2 regions of the Cytobacillus spartinae genome follow, and region 2 is predicted to be linked to the other one. Evidence: riboswitches for the same ligand, from Rfam matches in the RefSeq annotation. Region 2 holds a riboswitch; the other holds the start of a gene.
The links. Region 2 has a riboswitch for FMN ahead of ACFYKX_RS18705 (ECF transporter S component). Riboswitches for the same ligand answer to the same signal wherever they lie in the genome.

Region 1 (10,982 bases), on a different contig from region 2:
ATTTGCGGATGGAGGATTTTCAAGTGACAAATATGTTAAAAAGAATCAACAAGCACGGCGACCCATTCAGATCTTTTTTCCAGGCCAAAGAAGAACAAAATTTTTCCCCTGTCCTTGAATTTCTAAAACAACAAAAATAAAGAGAGCACTGTAGCTCTCTTTATTTTTGTAGGGATTCTTGTAACATTACATCTTCAATTAAGTAATCTACTCCGTTTGTATTAATACAAATGCGGGCATTGCTTTTTTTCCCCGTATAAAATCTAGAAATTGATTTGCCTTGAATGGTAATAGTCGTTTTAAGTTCTTGATTTGTTATTAATTTTAGATTTTCACCGTCTAACGTAGAATGAAACGCCTCAACGTCAAGCACCTCGTCGAACCGAAATTTCCCACCAAGAAGTACTTCACCCGTTCTAATCTTGACTCTTTTCCCCTGGTAAGACTCCAACTGCTTTTGAACTTTCTCTGCTCTTGACTTTGGTTCATATGACATTAGAGTAATTTCAACGAATCCTCCAACAGCTCTAACCGATAGTTCGATTATCGTTTCAAATAACATGAATATCCCTCTTTAGGCAAGCTTACTTACATATTTACCTGTAAGAACTGCTTAACATCTTCTTGTAATTTTGAATACAACACATTTTCGTCCAAGTATTCATTTTTCATTCCACAAGTGAAAGTAGTTGGATTATCGGGATCTACGTCCACTAGTGTCGAATACACATAAGTGGCATTGCCAATTAAATCAATTTTGAATGTTTCCTCATTCAACTTATGAACGATACATCTAACCTTACCGCCATTATTGTATACTTCTACAGATTGTTCGAAATCATTTAATCCACTTAAACAAGTAACAAGAGTTGAAGCTGACATGGCCGTACCACAAGCATTCGTGAACCCTACTCCTCTTTCGAAGGTGCGAACATAGATATGACCTTTTTTGAGTGGTTTTACAAAACTAACATTTACCCCATCTGGGAATAACTCATTAGGACCGTTAACAAACTCACTTAACTCTTTTTGAATAGTAGATTCAACATCTTGCTTCTCCACAATGGAGACAAGATGAGGGTTTGGAACAGCTAATGCAGTGAATATTAATTGTTCAGAGAGTGATGGGATTTTTTCATTTAATAATGTGTCTTGATTTAAGTGTAAAGGTAAATCCTCTAGCTTAAAAGAAACCGGAGAAATTTCTACCAAGTAAGTTGGAATTCCTTCGTAAACATCTTGTTCTTTTTTTACGAGTAAATCTGCTTTCATGGTTTCAATAAGGGCTTCATCTTTTTCTAAAAGTTCACAAACATAACGTGCCACACAACGAAGACCGTTTCCGCACATGGATGCCTCAGATCCATCTGTGTTGAATACGCGCATTCTCCCGTCTGCTTTGTCACTTTTCATCACATATAGAATTCCGTCTGCCCCCAATTCTTTTTCACGATTACAAAGTGTTTTTGCAAGTTCAGCACGCTGTACTTCGGTAAATGAATAATTGTTGGAGATTTCATCTATTAGTAGAAAATCATTACCTGATCCATGACATTTAATAAGTTCGATTTCCAATGGCTTGCACCTCCGAGAAGTTTTCAAAATGATATATTTAAGAGTGCCATAAAATATTGTATTGTTCAATGGAAAAAACGTAGCATGAACAAAGCGAACACTTTTTGTATTCGTTCATTGATTATTTGTGATAAATGTCACCTATCTGTCATATTCTCCCTACGGTGTTATCTTCTAATTTACAAATGTACGAGTTACAATAAAAGTACCTAAAAACACTTGCCAATTTTTTGACAAGTGTTAGGCAAATTATGAGGTTACTTCTGATAATATCAAATCTCTAGTCCAACTAATCGAGTCTGCATAGAGTAGAAACAGATCCTTTTCTTCTATCTGTAGTGTTTGACACTTTTCACTTATCACACACCACTCAGCTCGTTCCACAGCAATGACGAGATCAAGGACTTCTCTAAATTGATTGCTATTCCCTTTTAACGCTTCAACAATTTCGTCCTGAAGCGGTAAATCTTGAAGGAGTTTTTCCATTGGAACCCCTATGATAGAATCCATTAATGAAAACATTCCTGTCATAAAGTAACCTGCTGTTACTGCTGTTTTTTTCCTCAACTTTTGAACGGATTCACACATTTTAGCCCGCGTTAAACATAAGTTGATTGTCTCTTTAACAAGTTCCTTCTTATCTGTCGTGTTTTCACGGACTGCTAGGACATATATCCATTTCTGAATTTCAATTAAGCCTAAAAGTACAATTGCTTGTCTAATTGAATTGATTTTGTGCTTTGGACGAAATGCAGGAGAATTAATAAGTTTCAATAGTTTGTAAGACAACGAGACGTCTCTCTCAATCAATTCTGAGATGATATCAATACTAGGCTCCGTCATGGAGAGATTATGGATAATATCAAAATAGGATTGAAAATAGGTTGGAACATCATGAGTAGATACGACGGTCGGTTTCGCAAAGAAATATCCTTGAAAGTAGTGATACCCTCGTTCCTTCGCTTCCTCAAATGCTTCTCTCGTTTCTACTTTTTCTGCAACCATTTTTAGCTTTAATGTTTTTGCGAACGTTTCAACTGTCTCGCGCATCTCTCTTGGCGTATGAAGGAAGTCCACTTTAATAATATCAGCGTATTTAATTAATTGATAAGAGTAAGGATTTTGATCATTAAACACAAAGTCATCTAGGGCAATTTGATACCCTAGTTGTTTTAATTCCTTACAAATCTCAATCAGTTCCTGATTAGGTTCTACACTCTCAAGGATTTCAACAATAATTTCACGAGGTCTAAAGTATGTCGGCAAGCGCAATTGAAGAAGATTTGCTGTGAAATTAATAAAGCAAGGCTTCCCATTTGAGAGTTCATCAATACCTATATTCAGGAAGCTATTAATGATAACATCTGCAGTAGCTTGATCCCCGTTTATATTAGGAAAAGAGTTTTCTTCATTACTTCTATACAGAAGCTCGTATCCAAATACCTCTTCGCTTATATTGAAAATTGGCTGCCTAGCTACATATACTTCCATTTTTGACCCCCGACATTTACTTCTTTTTATAAACCTTATTAGGTATTTAATTTAAAAATCAAACATTAAATGACTTTAGTCCTATATTCATACTAATAACTAAAACAAACTATTTCAATAATTAAATGAAAAATAGGAATAATATACGTTTATTTTAACTAAATAGACCAAAAGATGTTGTCGAAATATGTAAAGATGTTAATTTTTTTCAATTTTTATGGTCTTTTTCCTTAAAATCTTTTATAGGTCCATACACCCAAATTAAAAAGAGTACCTTTTTTACAAGATACTCTTTTTGAAATATATTTTTAATGAATGTATTTTAGATTTACTAAAGGCTGTCAATTAGAAAAATTAAAACTGACGATACAGGTTACCCATTTCAATGGCTCCAACAGCTGCTTCCCAACCTTTGTTTCCTGCTTTTGTTCCTGCTCTTTCAATGGCTTGTTCAATTGAATCTGTTGTTAATACTCCGAAGATAATTGGAACACCGCTTTGTAATCCCGTGTTTGCTACGCCTTTTGCGACCTCACTGCTTACAAAGTCAAAGTGAGGTGTAGCTCCTCGAATAACAGTTCCTAAAGTAATGATGGCGTCGAACTCACCTTTCTCTGCTAACTTCTTAGCTGCAAGTGGAATTTCAAATGCACCTGGTACCCACATAACGGTTACATCTTCATCATTTACCCCGTGGCGCTTTAGAGCATCCTCAGCACCACTAAGTAACTTACTTGTAATAAACTCATTAAAACGTGCAACAATAATTCCAACCTTTAAGCCAGTTCCTACTAAATTACCTTCTAATACTTTTTTCATAAAATCATACACTCCTCTTGGTCATCTATTATGGGATTATTAAAATGAAAGTAAATGTCCTAACTTTGATTTTTTCGTTTGTAAGTATTTTTCATTTTCTTCTTTTGCTGGCATTTGGAGCGGAACTCGTTCAACTACCTCTAAGCCATAACCACCTAACCCAGCAATTTTTCTAGGGTTGTTTGTGAGCAGACGCATTTTTCTAACACCAAGCGCCCTTAATATTTGGGCACCCACACCATAGTCCCTTAAATCATCTTTAAATCCGAGCTTATGGTTTGCTTCTACTGTATCGTAACCTTCTTCTTGGAGCTTATAGGCCTTCAACTTGTTAAGCAAACCAATTCCTCTTCCTTCTTGACGCATATAAAGAAGAATTCCCTTTCCTTCCTGTTCGATTTGCGCAAGGGCTGCTTCTAGCTGAGGTCCACAGTCACAACGGTATGAACCAAATACATCACCTGTTAGGCACTCAGAATGAACTCTCAGAAGAACAGGCTCATCAGCAGTAATTTCTCCTTTTACTAAGGCCATATGATCTTTTCCATCTAATGTGTTGGTAAAACCAACAGCTTTAAAATCACCAAACTCTGTAGGAAGTTGAATTTCAATCTCTTTTTTAATCAAGGAATCATGATCTAAGCGATATTCGATTAGATCCTTTATGGTAATCATTTTTAAGTCAAACTTCTCCGCTATAACAGTAAGATCATCTACACGGGCCATTGTGCCATCATCATTCATGATTTCACAAATGATTCCAGCTGGTTTCGCTCCAGAAAGCCTCGCTAAATCTACGGCCGCTTCAGTATGCCCTGCTCTTCTTAGAACCCCACCTTGTTTTGCAACTAACGGGAATATATGTCCCGGACGGGAGAACTCACTAGCAGTTGCTTGTTCGTTCATTAATTTCTCAATTGTATAAGATCTTTCGAATGCACTAATTCCCGTCTTTGTATCGACATGATCAATACTCACAGTGAATGCTGTTCCTTTGCTATCTGTATTTACTTCAACCATTGGACTCAGATCCAGCTTTTCAGCTAGTGATTCTTCAATTGGTGTACAAATGAGTCCTCTTCCCTCTTTTGCCATGAAATTAATCATCTCGGGAGTTACAAACTCTGCAATACCAACAAAGTCTCCTTCATTTTCGCGATCTTCATCATCACAAACGATAACTATCTTACCCTCTTTTAAGTCCTTAATCGCTTCTTCTATCGTATTAAACATGAAAGACACCTCTTTCTTTTAGGCTCTGGTTCATAATAGCTAGAAACATTATAAATAACCATTTTCTTTTAAAAACTCTTTTGAAATCCCTGTTGAGCCATTACTCTCACTTTTATCTTTAGATATAAACGAATGAAGGTATTTAGCAATCATATCAAACTCCAAATTTACAATATCGCCTGCTTTTTTAAGCCCTAGTACGGTTTCATTTGCCGTGTGCGGAATAATGGAAACCGTTAGTTGACGATCGGTTAATCCAAATATGGTCAAAGAAGTTCCATCGATTGCAACTGACCCTTTTAATATAGTCAGATGACTATATTCCTTAGGGAGGGTTATATCAACATATATAGCATTTTCTTTCGGAGTTTTTTTAATAATTTGTCCGATTCCGTCAACATGACCAGTTACAAAATGACCTCCAAATCGTCCGTTGGATGACATGGCTCTCTCCAAATTAACAAGGGTTCCTTCCTTTAATGACGATAGGGATGTACTCTTAAATGTTTCAGGCATAACATCTACCAGAAAATACTCTTTGCTAAAGTCTGTTGCCGTTAAACAGACACCATTCACTGCAATACTATCCCCTAACTTAAGATCCTCGGTCACTTTCTTCGCAGCTATGCTAAGTACCATGGTGTTCCCTTGTTTGGAAATCTTTTTAATCGTTCCTAATTCTTCGATAATTCCTGTAAACATTTCTAATCCTCCTCTACAAGAGGTTTCGCAATAAGTTTTAAGTCAGGACCAACCTTTTCAAACGATACAAATTCAAGTTTTTTGCTGTACTCCACCAGCTCAGGTCCTTCTCCGCCTACAAATGGAATCGCAGACCTTCCACCAATAATTTTAGGGGCTATATAAAGAATCACTTGCTGGAAGGCTCCTTCTTCAATAAAGGATGCATGAATCTCAGAACCACCTTCTACAAGAAGGGACATAATCTTCTTTTCCCCAAGTACTTTTAACATTTCCTTTATCGGTATATTCGTTGTATGAAAAGAGATAATTTCAACACCTTGACCAGTTAATTCTTCTACTTTCTTAGAATCAACATCTTTGCTAGTAAAAATAATGGTCTTGGCAGATTGATCTTGAACCAACTGTGAATGAATAGGTGTTTTTAGATGCGTATCTAAAACAATACGAATGGGGTTTTTTCCACCTTGGGGTCGTCTGGTGGTCAGGAGAGGATCATCGTTTAAAACCGTGTTGATACCTACAAGTATCGCGTCATGCTCATGACGTAACTGGTGAACATCTAATCTGGATTCTGGAGAGGTAATCCATTTACTATCACCTGTTTTCGCTGCAGTCTTTCCATCTAAAGAGACGGCAGCTTTTATTGTTACAAATGGAGTGTTTGTTTTTATAAAATGAAAAAATGAATGATTTAGCTTTTTAGCCTCGTCTTCCCCTAGACCGACATGAACTTCGATTCCCGCTTCTTTTAGCTTTTTAATTCCATTACCAGCTACAAGGGGGTTTGGGTCAAGTGTGGCCACAAATACTTTCTTGATTCCTGACTTAATAATAAGGTCAGCACAAGGCGGTGTTTTTCCAAAATGGCTACAAGGCTCTAGTGTAACGTATAAAATGCCATCTCTTGCGTTCTCACCTGCAGCTTGAATCGCGTGAACTTCTGCATGAGGCGTACCTGCTTTTAAATGGGCACCCGAACCAATCAGTCGACCATCTTTAATCAGAACTGCACCCACACTAGGGTTTGGACTCGTCTGGCCGATTGTTGCACGAGCTAAAGAGATTGCAAGACGCATGTATTCTAAATCTTGAATATCCGTAACCATTACCTCCTTTAGCTGTTATGTATTCTCCATTTTTCATCCATTTGCAACATAAAAACCCCATACTTTTAAAAAAGTACGGGGTAATAAAGCATGACTAAATAAGCGTTAAAAATCAATATTTTTAACACAAGCTACTTTTTCCTTCTCCCATCCAGACTTTAACTGTCGGCTTTGGAATTTCACCAAATCCACCGTTTTCATACAACATGAAACCGGGTCACGGACTAAGAGGACGAACCCTCATCACCGCCGGTTGGGAATTTCACCCTACCCCGAAGGAAATCCTATTCGATTAAGTGAATAATAGCATGAAACCGATTAATCGACAAATATTATATCTGTAAATTTATAAATTATAAAAAAACAATACGTTTAAGATTTAATGGTTGGAATAACTGTATTGAAATATCAATGAAGAGAAAATGATCATTTTCTCTTGTAGTGTTGTATCCTTGTCGAAAGACAAAACAGGCGTATTGCTGTCTTTGAATACTTTTCCCCATTCTAGAGGCATTAAGCCTTTTCGCACACGAGCAATCATAGAACCCTGTTCATTGTAATATTTTGAATCGATATAAAGTGCTGCGGAATCAATTTCTATTTTGGTGTGACTCGGTTCGATCAAACATACCTTATGGTTAGACCAAAGTAAGGTAATAATACGTTCCTCTTCTGAATCCATGACTATCATTTTTCTACCTTTTCTTTTAAACGTTGCCAGTAACTGCTGCTGATCGTTATACAAACCATAATTTCTTGGAAGCCTTTTATCAGCAAAATAAGGTAAAAACCACCTATACCCAGAGTATTCTACATCCTTAAGTTCTCCCCCATATTGACCTGTAGTGTGGAAGAAAACCATTCTTAATGACGGTGCAGGCATAAACGAGAAGAGGAGATTTTGTTGATCTAACAAAGATGTGAATTCCAGCTCCTTTACTAAATGATATGGATGAATTCCTAACGAGCGTTCCTTATTAAGTAAATAGGATTGATAACAGAAAAAACTGTATAGCAGAAACGGCAGTATAAATAATATGATATTTCCATTTGGAAGAACCAACACTCCTAACGTTAAAATGATGATAGGAGGTATAAACGAAGCTAAACTAGCATTTAAGGAAACATTCGCAGCCTGTTGATAAAATTGCTGAATATTCATTTTCGTTCTCCTCATTTTTATAAATAACTATTTTTCATAGTGGGCTTTCTTAGGTTTTCTAAAAAAAGTGCTTACATTATTTGATAACTAATACAAAAGGAGTTATCACAACACAAGTAAATTACTCTTTTTCCTTATGTTTCTTTCGTTTTATCTTTGTAAAAGTCTCTTTTGATTTAGTAATTAACTTTTTAGCATATACTTTCATTTTTAATTCTAGTTTTGATGGTCCATTAACATATCTATGAACAGAGCCTTGAACCGTTTCTTCTACTAGAGCCAATACAATAAAAGGTGCAAGTATAATTAAGATCCATTGCCACATATTAATCCCCTTTCGATGGATTCTTTCTATACTTTATTCGTTTTGGTTTTTAAAAATGCTAGATTTGTATATTTTTTCTATTATTTTGATTGCGAATAGATAGGTAAAAACATATACTTTTGATACCTATTACAAATTTAAAGAGGTGAACATATGATTAGAGAGATAACACTTGAGGATGCGGGTCAATTCCTTCCATTATTAAAGCATGTAGATGAATCTGGGTTCATGTTATTTGAAGGGGGAGAACGTGATTCTTCAGAGGAGAAAGAAAGACAGAGAATAGAACGGTTCCTAAAAGATCCTAACTCTACGATTTTTGTAGCTGAAAAGGACCATCAACTTGTTGGGTATATGATGGTTCTTGGAAACACGGTTAGAAGAACACAACACTCTGCCTATATTGTAGTAGGCATCCATGCAGACTATCGTGGGATGGGAGTCGGGAAAAATCTCTTTCAGGAAGTCTTTCGCTGGGCTGGAGAAAAGAAATTAAAAAGATTGGAACTAACCGTTATCAAAAGAAATGAAGCGGCATTACATCTTTATAAGAAGATGGGCTTTATGATTGAAGGGGAAAAGATAGGTTCACTTATCATTGATGGTGTTCCAGAGGATGAGTTTTACATGTATAAATGGTTAGGAGAATAACGTCTTTAAAGGAAAAACCGGTCATCCTCATAGGATGAACCGGTTATAACCATTCAAGTAATTTCCCCTTTAGGTTTTGGGCGTCCTGATAGCCTTGTTGGTATAATCTTTCCAACTTTATAGGATTTCTTTCCATTCTGCCCACTTCCACTGGATGTTGAGGTCGAATGATCATCACATTTCCTTTTTGCTCCTCACGTTCTAGGTAAGAAATCGTGTCGTTATATTTTTGATAGCGGTTGATCATCGCTTCTTGGAGCTTCGGATAATGTGGGTACTTCTTTTTAACGAAAAAATGAAATTTAGATGGTTGCTTCGTGTATCCTACATTTCTTGTTAGGATGACAATGTTCTTCTTAAACCCATCTTTTTCAGCTTTCTTAATGGGAATTGAATCGCTAATTCCACCGTCTAAAAGGATTCTATCCTTGAATTTTATTTCCGAGGCTACAAAAGGTAAAGAACTAGACGCTTTTAAAACGGTCAATACATCCTTTTCATAATCCTTTTTTCCAAAATAAATTGGTTCTCCAGTCAAACAATCAGTTGTTCCGATGACAAATTCAGTTGGATTACTATAAAAAGCATGATAATCATAGGGAACTAGTTTGTGTGGAATTTCATCAAAAATAAAATCCATTCCAAATAACTCACGTCTTTTGAAATAATTATTCCAGGATAAATATCGACGATCTTTTATATAGTCAATATTAACTGTTTTATTTCTCCCTTTCTGCTTAGACAAATAGGAAGCTGCATTACAAGCCCCTGCAGACACCCCTATTACATACGGGAAAAAGATTTCTTTTTCTAAAAAATATTCTAAGACACCGGCAGTGTAAACACCGCGCATGCCTCCGCCTTCAAGAACAAGACCCGTTTGATTAGACACATCCATACTCCCTTTCTATTTATTTGGAATAATGGTCTAATCTATTTTAACAACCTACTTTTAATAATGGTAGTAATCTGAATATCTTCGTTTTGGTGTGTGACTAACCATCTACTAGGATGCAAGTTCTTTTCTCTGGAACACATAAATGGAACCAACTACTAACAAAATCATGGAAATAAAAGTCACTATAATAGCCGGAAGCATTTCATCCGGAAAAGAGTTTGTCATCAGAAATGTTCCAATATATGATGAGATTTGAGCTGGACTCCATTCCATAAGATGCGAGAGCATACTGCTTACCAGGTTCAATACAATGACAACACCTAGAGAAATAAACCCTACGACACCCGGCGATTGGAAAAATGCGTTAAAGAACAAGGTTATCGTTAAAACTAAAGAAAGCCAAATCCCAAATGCAAAGAAACTCTTAATAAAATCTGTGAATGGAACCCAGTCAAAAAGAATTCCCACATAATACCAGGAGACCAAAAATCCTATAAAATAGGATACCCATAATAAAATTAGAGCCCCAGTCCATTTTGCTGTAATGTATGAGCTATATTTAACTGGTTTTACTAAAATTAGCCCAGCAACTCCACTTTTCCTCTCATTAGCAATAATCCCCATTGATGTTAAAACAATGATTAATAGACCTAACATATTGTATTGACCAATACTCATCATTAAAATTTCAGCTGCAGAAGGTGTTGGAATTTCAATAACTGTCCCCTCTGGTAAACCACCTACTGAATCAAGAATTTGTGGCAAATAATACGTCGATAAAGGATCCATAACTCCAAGTAAAATAAATGTGATCGGAACCCAAATCCATTTGAAATTTCTAGTCATTTCCAACAATTCTTTTTGTAATAGAGTAAACCACTGACTCATTTTTGCACCACCTTCATAAACACATCTTCTAGACTCATTCTACTAATCTCAAATTTTATTAGTGGCCAATTGTTCCCTGATACTTCTTTTAAAATGGCCATTTTTGCTTGTTCAATATCTTCTACAAAA
Region 2 (10,982 bases):
ATTAAACAATTTAATCACTATGCTAAGGAACGCAAAAAGCTTGTAAAAGCAATTGAACCAATCTATGGTCCATTAATGCAATACGGTCATAGTTATTCAGGTTACCCATGGAACTGGGATGACGCACCATGGCCATGGCAAGTATAAAATCACTTTGCTCATGTCCCTAAATTACTTCTTACGATAAACATCCAGAAGAACTGAAATTCAAGAATTCAGGAGGGATAAAAAGAGTATGTGGGTTTATGAGAAGAAATTACAATACCCCGTAAAAGTAAGTACATGTAATCCTAGACTAGCTAAATACTTAATTGAGCAATATGGTGGTGCAGACGGTGAATTAGCAGCAGCCCTTAGATATTTAAACCAGCGTTATACCATTCCTGATAAAGTGATTGGTTTATTGACGGATATTGGTACAGAGGAATTTGCACATTTAGAAATGATCGCAACGATGATTTATAAACTAACAAAAGATGCTACTCCTGAACAGCTAAAAGAAGCGGGGTTAGCGCCTCACTATGTGAATCATGACAGCGCATTGTTCTACCATAATGCAGCAGGGAATCCCTTTACTGCTGAATATATTCAAGCAAAAGGAGATCCAATAACTGATTTATACGAGGATATTGCCGCTGAAGAAAAAGCAAGAGCAACCTACCAGTGGATTATAAATATGAGTGACGATCCTGATTTAAATGATGGTTTAAGATTTCTAAGAGAGAGAGAGATAATTCATTCTCAACGATTTAGGGAAGCAGTAGAGATTCTCAAGGAAGAAAGAGACAAGAAAAAGTTTTTCTAATCATATACTTAATTCTTGGACCTTTAGGCTCACCCTAGAGGTCCGTTTTTATGGTACGACTCATTTATTTTCATGATACAAGTTAATATCATAATTCTTCTTCATCATTTCAAACACAAGATGTCGGTTTTTCCATTGCTCCTCTTGTTTCCACAAATCTTTACTCTTATCAATGATTTCACATCTTAATGCATGATATTCCTTCTCGAATTTTTCCCGTTTCTCCCTTAACAAATTCATTAATCCATACAGTCCAACAACAAAGACAATCATATAGAAATTAATCGAGTTATTTACATAGGCAGAGAACATAGAGGCAAAAGAATAGGAGTAAGGAATCATGACAGTTTTGTAGATATAATAAAAGTATATAAAAGAAGTAAACACAGTGGCCCACATGGCAAGTAGATGTCTGTATTTGAATGTATCAAACTTTCTTTTCTTCTCGACTACTTTATTTAACATTTGTTTCGTTGCTTGATCGGTTCGGTCATCAAGTAAAATAATGGCTGATTCCATTTATCATTCAACACCTTTTCCTTAAACTTCAATTCAGATATCCATAATAAAATTTATGAGCATGTCCCTGTATATATGTACAACCCTTTTAAAAAGATAAAAAAACGACCATAAAAGGTCGTTTTTAATTTTTTATAGGAATAACAAGGACTTGCCCTGCTTGAATTTCATTTCCTTGAAGATGATTTGCTTTTTTTATAATCTCCACACCTGCTTGAGAATTATAGTATTTCATTGCGATTCTAAAAAGCGTTTCGTTTGCTTGTACTCTGTGATGAATTACTTTTTCTTCAGCAGCAAGGTTGTCCTTACTCTCTTCATTTTTACTCGTATCATCAGTAGATGAACCAGAATTAGTTTGGGATGTGGTTCCTTCCTGTTCTTCCGTAGTTGTATCAATTTTTTCAACTTCAGTTTGTTTATTTGATTCTGTTTCCTCTATTTCTTCCGTTTCCTTATTTGTTTCCTCTTCACCATTGCTTTCAGCCTCTTCGTCTATTTCTATATCGACACGTTCGTATCCACCAGTATCACTATTCACAATATTGTCAGCACCTAATCTCTGTTTTTCATTATAGGTATAGATACTAAAAATGATGATTGGCAATAGAATAAAGAATAAAACTAGGAGACGAATGATTGGATATTTTAATTTCCACTTTGTTTTCTTACGCTTTTGGTTATGAACTTCGCTACGTGGCGGAAGCTTTTTGGATGCTCTTGAAGACCTAGGTTTCTCCTTTATTTGTTCAATCTTATTCCTCAATCGTTCTGCTTGATCTCGATTTTGTTCATCGTTATTCATGTTCTATCACTTCCTGTTCATCAAGCTTCTTTTTGTTAGAGAACTTAATCACTATACCAAGTAAGAAATCTATAACGAAATGCATAAAAATGGTCACAAGTAGGTTCCCTGTTAATAGATAAATATAACCAATAAAGAAACTTAACACGATAATATTAGTAAATAAAAACCAATTAAACAGGTACCTGTAATGAATGAGTGCAAAAATAATGCTAGATACGAACAAGCCAAAGTGGGTTTGTAGTACTCCCCTAAACAAAATCTCTTCTGTCGTTGCAACCATTATCGAAATTAAAGCAATTTGTAAAATACTTTTGTTTGCAAACAGTTTCTTATTCAACCCACCATCATCATAATAAGATTTTGGAAGAATTCTCATTAGACCTATATCTAAAAGCACTACCAGTAGTCCAGCTAGTCCTCCAACATATAAGATGGTAGGGTCTGTCCAAACAAAAAGACTATCAAATTCTGTAAAACTTTCGAATAGAAAAATTCCAAGAATAAAAGATATAACCACTAACAAAATTTGTGTGGCCATAAGGTGGAAAATTAGCTCACGATCGCTAAGGTCATTAATTAAGTCACTGTATTTATTCTTCATATTTGCGCTCTCTTATTTTATTGGTTCTGCCAAATCTATGCTGGTAGCCTCATACACACTAACTTACATTACTTCTTAAGAATAGCCGATAAGTAATCTTTCCAATGAAATTGAAATGAGGGTTCCTGATCTAGTTTCTCTCTTTTGTTATATTGTTCAAACTGAATCCCACATCTATCACAGCAATTGGTTATCTCCATTTTCTTCTGTTCGTCAAAATATTTCAAGATTTTTTCTCTTCGACATTCAGTAGATTGTGTCCAATTTTTTACCTCTGCAATTTTTTTCCGCTTAATGGTATTTCTATTTTGAATGAAGATTTTAAAGTTATTAAGACCCTCTTTTAAACTGGTCTGATCCAAATCAAGATTTATGATATAGTCAAAAATTAATCGCCATTGGGTATCTGTAAAACCAGCTAACGACCGTATGTCTGCTTCAGACTGCGCAAGCATGGAATGTCCATGTTCACCCATCCATTCAAATAACCAGTCAATTTGGGCTTCAGAAGGCAATTCATTGTCGATTAACTGAAGAGGAAGCTGTTCATCACCAGGAACATATAAGAGAATGGCAACACTAGCCTCTCCATCTCTTCCAGCCCTTCCGATCTCCTGGAGATAGGATTCAATCTGTAGTGGCATGTGGTAATGAATAACGAACCGAACGTCTTCTTTGTTTATCCCCATTCCAAATGCACTGGTAGCACAAATAACATCTAATTCACCCTTTAAAAATTGCTGTTGAATTAGAATCCTGCTTTCCTGTTCTAAACCACCATGGTAGGCCATTACTTTTCTATTTCCATTAGACTTTAATAACTCCGCTGTTTCTTCAGCTAACTTTTTACTAGAAAAGTAGATGATTCCCGGCCCTTGTAGATATTCGACTAGTTCAACAACTCTTCTCTGTTTATCCAGGACTTCGTTCAGGGTTTCAACTTTCATTGAGATATTTGGGCGATCTACAGAGAAGATATGTTCTTTCCAATCTTCTAGATGAAGCGAACTCACAATATCTCTGACAACATCTGATGTGGCTGTCGCAGTTAAAGCTAATGTTAATGGATTGCCCACCTTTTCCCTGATAGCTCCTAATTTCCTATATTCTGGTCTAAAATCAAATCCCCATTGAGAGATACAATGGGCTTCATCAATTACAAATAAACCAATTTTAAGACGTTTGAGCCTATCCAACACATGATCTAACCCTAGCATTTCAGGAGAAATATATATAAATTTATAGTTATTCAGGTTGTTAAGAATTTGCCTTTTATCAGGCCAGCTTAAAAAGGAATTAATGGCAACAACCCTTTTTTCTCCTCTTATTTTCATTTGCTCAACCTGGTCCTGCATCAATGATAAAAGAGGTGAAACAATGATTACTTGTCCTTTTAGTAAATATCCTGGTAGTTGGTAACAAAGAGATTTTCCGGTCCCTGTTGGAAGCATGGCCATCGTATGCTGACCATCTAGTATAGAGGAAATGATTTCCTTCTGACCAAGCTTAAAAGTTCGAAATTTAAAATGATTGTAAAGTACCTCTTCTATTTTCATTTTCCATCTCCACTTTTTGCTATAACTAAGCGAATTTCAAAGTAATCCGCTTCTTTAACGTATTCACGAATATACCTCAATTGTTTTGACGGGACCTTTTTAGCAGCCTCTAAGATTTTCTCCTGTTTATTTCCATCTACATAAGGCTCAATATCAAACTCCTTAATATTAAGGGCAAGTTCAACAATATGGTCTTCTATCGTATTTTTCTTTAATCTACGCATGATGGCAATTTGTTCTACTGTATATCCTCTACTAATCAATTCATAAGTTCTTTTTGTTGAATGTGTAAGCGGTACGTCATCCTGTAAATCCTCAACCATTGAACTAAGAATTGGTAATTTAGTTTTATTTCCATGAATGCACTTTTGCATATCATGTAATAAGCTCAGTAATTGAAAATGATATAAACTGTATTCCATATCCAATACTTCACAAGCCTGCTCTTTCGTACGACCTATCGTGTTATACCCTGTTAACCTAACCACTAATACAGATGGGTCTATTGCATTTTTTTTGTTAAAACAAAATACCAATTCATCGTACAGTCTCTGAGATAGCTCTTTTCGATTGATATCAGTATGAACTAAAAAATTCTTCATCCAAAGCTGGACCTGTTTATTTCTCTGAATAGGAAAGTAGTTTGTTTCACTATGTGCAAGATTAGAAGCCACCTGAACAAATAGGGACAATCTTTCCCAAAATCGTTCACTGCCTTGATACTGCCAGCCGTTTAAATGTTCTAAAAAGGGGTATTGTGTAAAAAGATTCCTAATTAGTTCCATGCCCTTTTCAGAGAGTATATAGTGATGTTCATTGCTTTTAATTAATAGTTGGTCCTGTACAGACTCCTTAATGAATTCATCAAGGTCATTTCTAGTTACTTGACGGTACGTATTAAAAAAGGGAGAAAGTTGAAAAAGGTGAGCATCCTGGATCGTTTGAGAGGACTTTTTACCGTTTAATAGGTGGTAAATGGAATAGATGGATCTCTCCCCTTCTATTTTATACAGACAGTAAAGAAGCACTTTATGTAAAATAATACCCACCTTTTTCCCTCCTGACCTTAAAGTTGTTATATTTAATACACTGAAGGTAATAATATTGTAGGAAAACAAAAAACATACCCTTATTTTATCATGAAACATTCATGATTGTTATTTGAACACTATTTTATTCTTGATTTAGCGAAAACCCTTGTGTGATAAGCATTCTCAATACTTTTTCTATTGAAAAGTTGTTGATTGAGATTTACAATAAGAAATGAGGGATGCGTTTCCACGAAATAATGGAATGCTATAAAGACAAATGTTTAATTTTTTGGGAGGTTTTTCACATGGCAAAATACACGATTGTAGACAAAGAAACATGCATCGCATGTGGTGCTTGCGGAGCAGCTGCACCAGATATTTATGATTACGATGATGAAGGTATTGCATTCGTAACACTTGACGACAACCAAGGGATCGTTGAAATTCCTGATGTACTAATTGATGATATGATGGACGCTTTCGAAGGTTGCCCAACTGATTCTATCAAAGTTGCTGACGAATCATTTGATGGTGACGCATTAAAGTTTGAATAGAGAATACTGAAGGATCCCCTCATAAAGGGGATTTTTTGTTTTTTCTAGGAGTTTGCTTTTCTCGTCGTTGAATAAATGAAGAAAAACTTAGTCTAAATAGGTCACCAATTACAAAAAAAGAGAATCACCCATTTTGAATGAGTGATTCTTCTTTTTTTTGAAAACAGCATTACGCACTCTTGTATGTTTCTTGCTTAACAATCCAAGTATTCATTCTAGTAAATAGTAACAAGAAGACTACTGAAATCAGAATTCCTTTGACTATATTAAACGGTAAGATAGCCGTTACGATTAGCTGTCTAGTTTCAACGGCAGACATAGCTGGTGCATTCAGGAAAAATGTATAGGCTGGAAGAATAGCAAAGTAGTTTAGAACACTCATTAAGATAGCCATTGTAACTGTACCGATAATTAATGCAAACGTCATTCCCTTATTCGTTTTCAGTTTCTGATACGCGTAGTAAGTAGGAACAACAAATAGAACTCCAGCTATAAAATTAGCAATATGACCTACAGGGACACCTGTAGCACTTCCTGTCATAAAGTAATCCAATACATTTTTTATTAATTCCACTAGAATTCCCGCCGCAGGTCCAAATATTAAAGCAGCCACCAATGCAGGAAGGTCACTAAAATCAATCATAAGAAACTGTGGAAATGGTGGGATTGGGAAGTTTAATAGCATTAAAATGTAAGACAAACTGCTAAGCATCCCAACTGTTACTAAAGCTCTTGTGTTAAGGGTTTTCATGTTTTCCTCTCTCCTTTTTAGGACCATATCTCCTTAAGAAGAAAAGTTCAGCAAAAATCAGGCACCTTGAATATTAATTAAGTAACTAAATAACTCAATTAAAAAACCCTCAAGTTTTCATCTTGAGGGAGTGTTTACAAAGGCACGCTTGAATAAACGTTCAACAAATATTTTTTTGAACGCCTGCAGAACCTCCACCTTCTCCCATCCAGACTTTACTGTCGGCTTTGGAATCGCACCAAATCCTGCCCAACAAACAGGCTCGCGGGCTTAGAGAAGAACTTCTCATCACCGCCGGTCGGGAATTTCACCCTGCCCCGAAGATAGACCAATTTTTATTTTTCAGATTTATTATATCTTATAAATCAATTTTTTTAAAGAAGTTGAATTGCTACTGATTTTTTTTTGAGGTTTGAGTCTGTTTTATGGTAAATTAATAGAGGAAATTATCAACATTCAAAACGATACATATTTCAATTTTCAAAGGAGATTATCATGGAAAAAGTACTTGTTTTTGGACATAAAAACCCTGACACAGATTCAATTTGTTCAGCCATTGCGTATTCTGAACTAAAAAACAAATTAGGTCTAGATTCAGAAGCTATTCGACTAGGGGAAATCAACGGGGAAACCAAATATGCATTAGAAACATTCGGTGCTGAAGTTCCTCGTTTAGTTGAAGCTGTTTCTAGTGAAGTAAATAGCGTTATTTTGGTGGATCACAACGAGCGCCAACAAAGTGCTAATGACCTTGATCAAGTAAAAGTGTTAGAGGTTATTGATCACCACCGAATTGCTAATTTTGAAACTAGTGACCCACTATACTATCGCGCAGAGCCAGTTGGTTGTACAGCAACCATTCTAAATAAACTTTACAAAGAACATGGAATCGAAGTTCCTAAGAATATTGCTGGTTTAATGTTATCGGCTATCATTTCAGATTCACTACTATTTAAATCACCTACTTGTACAGAGCAAGATGTAGCTGCAGCTAAGGAGTTAGCTGAAATTGCGGGAGTAGACGCTGATCAGTATGGACTAGAAATGCTAAAGGCTGGAGCTGATTTAAGTGATAAAACGATTGAACAGTTGATTTCACTAGATGCCAAAGAGTTCCAAATGGGAACAAAAAAGGTAGAAATTGCTCAAGTAAACGCAGTAGATGTAAATGATGTACTATCAAAACAAACAGAAATCGAAGAAGCTCTTAACAAAATCATTGCAGAAAAAAACCTAGATTTATTCCTATTTGTTGTAACGGATATTCTAAACAATGATTCTACTGCCATTGCGCTAGGGAATTCAACAAATGCCGTTGAAGAGGCATATGAAGTGACGCTTAATCAAAATACTGCTGTTTTAAAAGGGGTAGTATCACGTAAAAAACAAATCGTTCCAGTGCTGACAGATATCTTTAATAGCAGAGCATAATTTGAGACGTAGACAGTGAAGAAACTCGGGTTTCACGATTTTCTTTACTGTCTTTTTCAATAATGTAATGAAGGATAATTTCTTCTAAGAGTTCAAAAAAATGTCTTTCATAGCATGGATGAAGGACAATTTCTTCTAAAGTTTTAGAGAAATGTCTTTCATAACACGAAAAAGGCCAATATCACACACTTGATTTGCGTTTAACTAGGAGTTCCGACTAGCCCCAGCAACAGCTTATGTCGAAGGAGAAATTCACCTCTAATTCTTCCCAAAAGGCTCCGTAAATCCCCACTAGAGGAACTGATTGTTGTAAAACAGGCAGTTTGTCTTTTTCTTGAATTACCATCCCCGTTGGTAAACACTTGAAGTAGAACTCACCCATACTACAATTTAGTAAAGAGAAAAAGTTCTCTATGCCCCCTTCAACACTTTCAACCCCTGACATTTCTAGTCTGTTTTTTTTGCTTTATATAAGCACTTCCCAGCAAAAAAATTTTAACAAAATCGGTAAGGTTTTATAACGATTCAACTTAAAGCGCTTACATAAAATCTGAACATTTTTTTGCAATTGACATATAAATGTTCGTTAATGTAAAATAGTCAGAAAATTGATGTTATTGGGTGGGTGATTTTTTTATGTATCAGATATTGGTAGCTGATGCAATTAATGCAGAGGGATTACAGCCCCTGTTAGAGTATAAAGATGCTGTAATCATTGAGAAAAAAGTGACTGATCCTGAGGTGGAGCTTGAAAAAATAGATGCTCTTTTAGTAAGAAGTGCTACTAAAGTAACCGAAGAATTATTTGAAAAAATGCCTCAGTTAAAAATTGTTGCTCGAGCAGGAGTCGGTGTTGATAATATTGATGTTAATGCAGCAACGAAGCGCGGAGTTATCGTTGTTAATGCTCCTGATGGCAATACGATTTCTACCGCTGAGCATACCTTTGCTATGATGGCTGCACTAATGAGAAATATTCCTCAAGCCCATCAATCTGTTAAAAACCTAGAATGGAAAAGAAATGAATTTGTTGGAAATGAACTATATGGAAAAACATTAGGTATTCTTGGTATGGGTAGAATCGGAACCGAGTTGGCTAAACGATCGAAAGCATTTGGCATGAATGTTCAGGTGTTTGATCCATTTTTAACAAACGAAAGAGCTAGTAAATTAGGCGTGCAAAATAGCTCCTTAGATGAAGTTCTAGAACATGCAGATATCATCACTGTTCACACCCCTTTAACCGCAGAGACAAAAGGTCTCATAAACGAAAAAGCATTAAGTAAGACAAAAAAAGGTGTATACTTTTTGAATTGTGCTCGAGGTGGCATCATCGATGAGGATGCTCTAGCAACCTTTATTGGTAACGGACATGTTGCAGGTGCAGCCTTAGATGTTTTTGAAGTAGAGCCACCAGGTGAATATCCACTATTTAAATTTGATAATGTCATTGTAACCCCACATCTCGGTGCATCAACTAGAGAAGCTCAATTAAACGTTGCTACACAAGTAGCTAAAGAAGTAAGAATGTTCTTTGAAGATAAACCAGTATCTAATTCCATCAATCTACCAGCAATGTCAAAAGATATCTTTGAAAGAATACGACCTTTTCATTATTTAGCGAAACAAATTGGGTCGACTTTATCTCAGTGTATAAATGAGGGAATCCAAGAGATTTCAATCACGTTCTCTGGAAGTGTTACTGATTTAGAAACAACCTATTTAACAAAAGCCCTTCTATCTGGGTTCTTCAAGAATCGAATTGATATTTATGTGAATGAAGTAAATGCTTTACTCACTGCTAAAGAACGTGGAATTACTGTAGGCGAGAAAATTTCCACGAATTCTTTTGGTTACGCAAATTGCATTTCTGTTACAGCTAAGAGTGAGACTCGTCAGTTTACGATTAGGGGTACTTTTATAGATCACTATGGTCCTAGAATTGTTTATTTGAATGATTTTAATATTGATTTTTATCCTGAAGGAAATCTTCTATACATTCAACACATGGACCGACCTGGAGTAATTGGACGTGTAGGGAAAATACTTGGCGATCATTCAATAAACATTGCTACGATGCAAGTAGGGAGAAAGCAGGTAGGTGGAGAAGCGATCATGATTCTTTCATTTGATAAACCTATCGATGATATCGCAGTTAACAAGTTGAATGAACTTGACGATATTGTATCCATGAATCATATACTTTTATAAGTTAATGCTTTTTTAGTCGGAGGGGAAAACCTCCGACTTTTTTATTCGTATGTGACTTAACTTCAATCACTCATTTTGAATGATGAGTAATACTTGTTGTGGGTGAATAACTTCATTAGTTAATCGATTGATTTCCATAAGCTGCTGAACGGTTGTTCCCGTTTTCTGGGCAATCGATGACAGGTTATCAAACGGTTGAACAATATATTGGTTTTTAGAAATTCGTTGAATCTTTAATGTCTGACTTGGTACGATTTGATCACCTTGAATTTGATTTGAAGCTTGTATACTCTCAATTGTAGTATGATATTGTTCTGCAATGGACCATAGAGTTTCACCAGGCTGAACCACATGTTCTAATTGATCTGCTTCTACCTCAACTTCTTCAGACGCTATTGCCACTTCTTCAAATTCTTCCATGAAATGTCCATAATTGAGCTCTGCACCTTCGTATAATCGGATTCTTCCAATCGTCTCTAAGGCTTCTTTAGAGTATGTATCCTCATTGAACGCCAGAACAGTCTGGCCAACTTCTACTTCATTTAACACAACTACAGGATCAATTACATTCTCTTTATTAATGGTCCATTCCGATTGATGAACTTCGAAGTGAAGATGCACACCAGAAGAATCTCCTGTGCTTCCCATGTTCCCGATTATATCCCCTTGAATAACCTCTTGGCCTTCATCTACATTTCTCGTTTTTAAATGAGCA

Region 1: linked by a shared signal. The riboswitch ahead of ribD (bifunctional diaminohydroxyphosphoribosylaminopyrimidine deaminase/5-amino-6-(5-phosphoribosylamino)uracil reductase RibD) and the one ahead of ACFYKX_RS18705 (ECF transporter S component) in region 2 are both predicted to bind FMN.

The regions. Positions count from the first base shown of each region.
Region 1 is NZ_JBIACK010000008.1:7,250-18,231, forward strand. Features, by position in the region: gene ACFYKX_RS15535 (DNA ligase D) at 1-140, shown strand, start outside; gene ACFYKX_RS15540 (hypothetical protein) at 161-562, opposite strand; gene dapF (diaminopimelate epimerase) at 589-1,575, opposite strand; gene ACFYKX_RS15550 (EAL and HDOD domain-containing protein) at 1,825-3,066, opposite strand; gene ribH (6,7-dimethyl-8-ribityllumazine synthase) at 3,421-3,885, opposite strand; gene ACFYKX_RS15560 (bifunctional 3,4-dihydroxy-2-butanone-4-phosphate synthase/GTP cyclohydrolase II) at 3,925-5,118, opposite strand; gene ribE (riboflavin synthase) at 5,167-5,820, opposite strand; gene ribD (bifunctional diaminohydroxyphosphoribosylaminopyrimidine deaminase/5-amino-6-(5-phosphoribosylamino)uracil reductase RibD) at 5,823-6,917, opposite strand; FMN riboswitch at 7,065-7,213, opposite strand; gene ACFYKX_RS15575 (hypothetical protein) at 7,309-8,091, opposite strand; gene ACFYKX_RS15580 (hypothetical protein) at 8,213-8,416, opposite strand; gene ACFYKX_RS15585 (GNAT family N-acetyltransferase) at 8,570-9,067, shown strand; gene ACFYKX_RS15590 (patatin-like phospholipase family protein) at 9,111-9,965, opposite strand; gene ACFYKX_RS15595 (ABC transporter permease) at 10,074-10,853, opposite strand; gene ACFYKX_RS15600 (ABC transporter ATP-binding protein) at 10,850-10,982, opposite strand, start outside.
Region 2 is NZ_JBIACK010000010.1:168,363-179,344, reverse strand. Features, by position in the region: gene ACFYKX_RS18745 (spore coat protein CotJB) at 1-147, shown strand, start outside; gene cotJC (spore coat protein CotJC) at 236-805, shown strand; gene ACFYKX_RS18735 (YpbF family protein) at 866-1,324, opposite strand; gene ACFYKX_RS18730 (LysM peptidoglycan-binding domain-containing protein) at 1,449-2,129, opposite strand; gene ACFYKX_RS18725 (CPBP family intramembrane glutamic endopeptidase) at 2,122-2,733, opposite strand; gene ACFYKX_RS18720 (RecQ family ATP-dependent DNA helicase) at 2,802-4,289, opposite strand; gene ACFYKX_RS18715 (helix-turn-helix domain-containing protein) at 4,286-5,338, opposite strand; gene ACFYKX_RS18710 (ferredoxin) at 5,626-5,874, shown strand; gene ACFYKX_RS18705 (ECF transporter S component) at 6,044-6,625, opposite strand; FMN riboswitch at 6,818-6,954, opposite strand; gene ACFYKX_RS18700 (manganese-dependent inorganic pyrophosphatase) at 7,121-8,056, shown strand; gene serA (phosphoglycerate dehydrogenase) at 8,693-10,267, shown strand; gene ACFYKX_RS18690 (peptidoglycan DD-metalloendopeptidase family protein) at 10,334-10,982, opposite strand, start outside.